Regions from separate parts of the Cellvibrio chitinivorans genome, predicted to be linked through region 2. Evidence: predicted binding sites of a transcription regulator. Region 2 holds the regulator's gene; the other holds the start of a gene.
The links. The regulator FliA, encoded in region 2, starts transcription of late flagellar genes. The targets are predictions, from matches to a motif close to TAAAGTTATNNNNNNNNCGGCCGATANCC.
Positions count from the first base shown of each region.

Region 1: the regulator FliA is predicted to act here: its motif matches at 826-854, upstream of flgM (flagellar biosynthesis anti-sigma factor FlgM).

Region 1 is NZ_JAYKKN010000002.1:339,260-341,465, reverse strand. Features, by position in the region: gene flgA (flagellar basal body P-ring formation chaperone FlgA) at 1-728, shown strand, start outside; gene flgM (flagellar biosynthesis anti-sigma factor FlgM) at 980-1,291, shown strand; gene SPL68_RS08205 (flagella synthesis protein FlgN) at 1,459-1,935, shown strand; gene ypfJ (KPN_02809 family neutral zinc metallopeptidase) at 2,005-2,206, opposite strand, start outside.
Region 2 is NZ_JAYKKN010000002.1:571,438-573,643, reverse strand. Features, by position in the region: gene SPL68_RS09180 (MinD/ParA family protein) at 1-617, shown strand, start outside; gene SPL68_RS09175 (RNA polymerase sigma factor FliA) at 713-1,456, shown strand; gene cheY (chemotaxis response regulator CheY) at 1,644-2,027, shown strand; gene SPL68_RS09165 (protein phosphatase CheZ) at 2,062-2,206, shown strand, end outside.

The DNA.
Region 1 (2,206 bases), 230 kb from region 2:
AGAAAAGCAGTAAAAAGATGCTGAAAAAGCCGTCAACCTTGCCAATCGCAGGGTTGTGCATACTGCTATCCAGCCTAAGCTCATCGGTTTTGGCACAAATCTATCCATTGCAGCAATTGAAACTCGATATCGCCAGTTTTTTGGCGGCTGATTACAAGCAATCTACCCATGAACGCATCGATATCAGTGTCAGCAATTTGGATAACCGCCTGCGCCTTGCTAGTTGCTCGCAGCCGGTCGAATTTATCAATCAGGATCAAAGCGGTTTTGGCGGCAACATCAGTGTGAAAGCCCAGTGTGATGGCGGCAAAACCTGGTCGGTGCATGTACCAGCGCAAGTCACCATTTATCGTGAAATTGCCATTGCCGGGCGCGATATAGCTCGCGGAGAAATAATCAGCCAAGCCCACATTACCAGCAATACGGTCAATGTCAGCAGCATTCGGCAGGCATTTTTACCCGATGCAGAGGCGATTATCGGCAAAGAAGCCAAACGCAACATCGGTAAAGGCGAACCCTTTAGAACCGCCGTTTTAGATGCACCTACCGCTGTAAAGCGCGGCGAACTTGTGACACTAGAATCTCTGGCGGGCAGCATCAAGGTCAGCAGTATGGGAACAGCTATGGCGGATGGACGTATCGGCCAGAAAATACGCGTACGCAACAATTCATCAGAGCGCGTCATCAGCGGTGTGGTGGTCAGCCAGGGCCTAGTGCAAACACTTTAAATGAAGAGCGCAAACGCTCTGATGTGAAAAGTGCAAACGCTTTGATTTATAAGAAGAATCCGCTTCCGGGTTCATGAAAGATATTTTAAATATTTGCTAAAGTTAGGCGACAACTGGCCGATAGCCTGCCAGAGACTCCCAAAATTGCACTCACCATTATGGGAGTCATCACTGTCACGACATAGCAACCGCGGCATTTTTGACGTTAATCGCCCAAGAGCCATTCGCTCACAGGCATACAGGGGAACAACATGATTTTAAATACCAACAACACGCTGGACTCGGTAAGTACCAAGGGTACTCGCAGCAAACCTGCAGCGCCGAATACACCCGAAACCAAAACACCAGAAGCAGCTCCAGCGAGCAAAGCTGCTGGCGACCAAGTGGTTTTGAGCCAAGAAGCGCAAAATCTTGGACGCCTGCAAGCCAAGATCGAGAGCTCACCTGATGTCGATATGGACAAGGTGGCGGAAATCAGACGCGCCATCGCAGAAGGTCGCTTTGAGATCAATCCTGAGCGTATTGCTGAAAATATGCTCAACCAAGACGAATTACTGGGCTAACAACTAACCGGCGGATTAACAGCCCTCCCCTGTGCTGGTAATCCGCTAGTGTTTTGCTTTTACAATTTGCCTTTGCACCAGCTGATTGACTATCGGCTCATTTAACTACCAGCATATTTAACTAAAAGTTATCGAAGTAGAAGTTTTACCTAATCGAAGAGGTTGCTATGTCTCTCAACATCACATTACTGCGTGACATGATCGCGCAGGACTCCGCCGCTCTTGCTCAACTCAAACAATTGCTCGCACATGAACGCGAACAATTGGAACAGCGCAAACAAGATGAACTCCCGCGCATCGTTGAGCAAAAAGCGATTTTGCTTGATCAACTCAACCATAACGCGAAACAGCGCCAACAAATTCTCACCACCCTAAATTTGCCTGCAAATGCCGATGGCTGGGATCAGTTTTTACAGCGCAATGCCACCACTCAACCGCTGGTGAACGATTGGAAATTAGTGGTCAGTGAATTTGAAGACTGCCAAAAGATGAACGACATCAACGGCAAGATGATCGCACGCTCACAACAAACCCTGAACCATTTGCTTGGTTTACTGCGCGGCAAAGTCGCGGCACCATCGCTCTACACCGCACAAGGCACAAAAACCCAACATACCTCGACCTATACCGTCGCTAAAGCCTGATACAAGGCGATTAAAAAAGGCCAGCAAACATGCTGGCCTTTTCGTTTGGTGAAAGCAAAGCGCTCAACTCTATTTAAAGGTATTACACGCCTCCACCTTCCCTTGCTCGAAACCCCGCTTGAACCAAGCAACTCGCTGCTTTGAACTGCCGTGAGTAAAGCTTTCCGGGCGCACTACACCACCAGCTTGTTGTTGCAGTTTGTCATCGCCAATTGCAGAAGCTGCATTTAGCGCTTCTTCTATATCGCCCTCCTCCAGCATTTGACGGTCG
Region 2 (2,206 bases):
CTCATAGCCTTAACGATGTTCTCGTCACTGGTCCTGCCGGAATGAAAATTGTGCCTGCGTCTTCCGGCGTGCAGCGTATGGCCGAATTGAGTTCAGCTGAGCATGCAGGATTAATTAATGCATTTAATGATTTGTCCGATCAGGTCGACATATTAGTCATTGATACTGCCGCTGGTATTTCCGATACCGTTGTGAGTTTTGTGCGCGCCGCCAATGAAGTGATGATCGTCGTGTGTGATGAGCCATCATCCATCACCGATTCCTACGCGTTGATCAAATTACTCAATAAAGAATACGGCATGCAGCGCTTCCGGGTTGTGGCGAATATGACTCGCACACCGCAAGAAGGCATCAACATGTTTAACAAACTTAATACGGTGTGTGAGCGCTTTTTGGATGTGACCTTGCAGTTTGTGGGGCAGATTCCATTTGATGAAAATGTGCGCAAAGCTGTACAAAAACAAAAGGCGCTACTTGAGTTTGCGCCTTCATCAAAAGCGGCTGTTGCGATACGTGCACTCGCGCAAACAGTTGATAAATGGCCGCTGCCCAATTCGCCTACTGGGCGATTGGAATTTTTTGTTGAGCGTTTGTTGCAGGCAGCGAATGCGCGTTAACCTGCAAATGGTAGTAGGGAAGTGGATATATAAAACACGCTGTACCGCAAGGCTGTTGGGACGCTGCCAGATTATTACTGAAAAGAGGGCGCTCAATGGCCGCAGTCAATGGTTTAGCCATGTACGATAAAAAAACCTTACTTGATGCCCAGATCAATATTGAAGAATACGCTCCCTTAGTTAAGCGTATCGCTTATCACATGATGATGCGTATGCCTGCCAGTGTGCAGGTAGACGATCTGATTCAGGCCGGCATGATCGGCCTTATCGAAGCCTCCCAAAAATATGACGCCTCGCGCGGTGCGAGTTTTGAAACATATGCCGGAATTCGTATTCGCGGTGCGATTGTCGATGAGATGCGCCGCGGTGACTGGGTGCCTCGCTCGGTGCATCGCAATGCGCGCAGAGTAGCTCAAGCGGTTGCGGCAGTTGAAGCGCGCACCGGTCGCGATGCAAGCGATAGCGAAGTCGCCGCTGAGCTGGGGGTTGAACTCGAAGAATATTTTGAAATGCTGCAAGACTCCAACGGCAGCCGTTTATTTAGTTACGAAGAAACCTTTGGTGAAGAAGACAGCAACATCGATGCTTCTGAGCACAGCAGTGCATTTGTCAGCCCGCTCGATGGTATCCAGCGCGATGGTTTAAAACAGGCGTTGGCAAAAGCCATCGCACTTTTACCCGAACGCGAACGCATGGTGCTGGCGCTTTATTATGATCAAGAGCTCAACCTGAAAGAGATCGGTTTGGTGCTTGGGGTAAGTGAATCCCGCGTTAGTCAGATTCACAGTCAGGCGGCGGCGCGTTTACGCCACAAGCTGGCGGATTGGCAAGCGGGCTGAAGCTTGTTCAAATATCAGGCGAATTGGCTGTGATTTCATAGATAACTAGCAAAAACTCTGTATTTACAGGTATTTGGGCTATGATTCGCATTAAAAGTTGAAGATTTGTGTGCCAGCACTGGCCGAAGCTTTAACTCCTACTAGACTATGAGTAAATGAAAATCCCGTCAGGGTGGTGGAGGTTGCGTTGGATAAGAATATGAAGATCTTGATTGTTGATGACTTTTCAACAATGCGACGGATCATTAAAAACTTGCTGCGGGATTTGGGCTTTTCCAATACCCATGAAGCAGATGATGGCGTCACGGCATTACCTATGCTGAAAAGTGGTGATTTCCAGTTTTTGGTAACTGACTGGAATATGCCAGGCATGACCGGAATCGATTTGCTCAAGGCTGTTCGCGCCGATGAAAAGTTGCGCACCTTGCCGGTATTAATGGTGACAGCGGAAGCCAAGCGCGACCAAATCATCGAGGCGGCGCAAGCGGGAGTGAATGGTTATGTGGTTAAACCGTTTACTGCGCAAGCACTGAAGGAAAAAATCGAGAAAATTTTTGATCGCGTCGGTTAATTGTCTTCGATCAAATAATAAATAAGGCGTTGTCATGGCATCTGAACTCCAAACATCCTTCAATGAAGAATTTGTGATCGAACTGAAAGAGTGCGCCAAGCTGCTCACCGAAAAATTACAAAGCGATCAGTTCGAAGAAGCATCAGTGCTAATTCATACCATCACTCAAGCGCGCGACC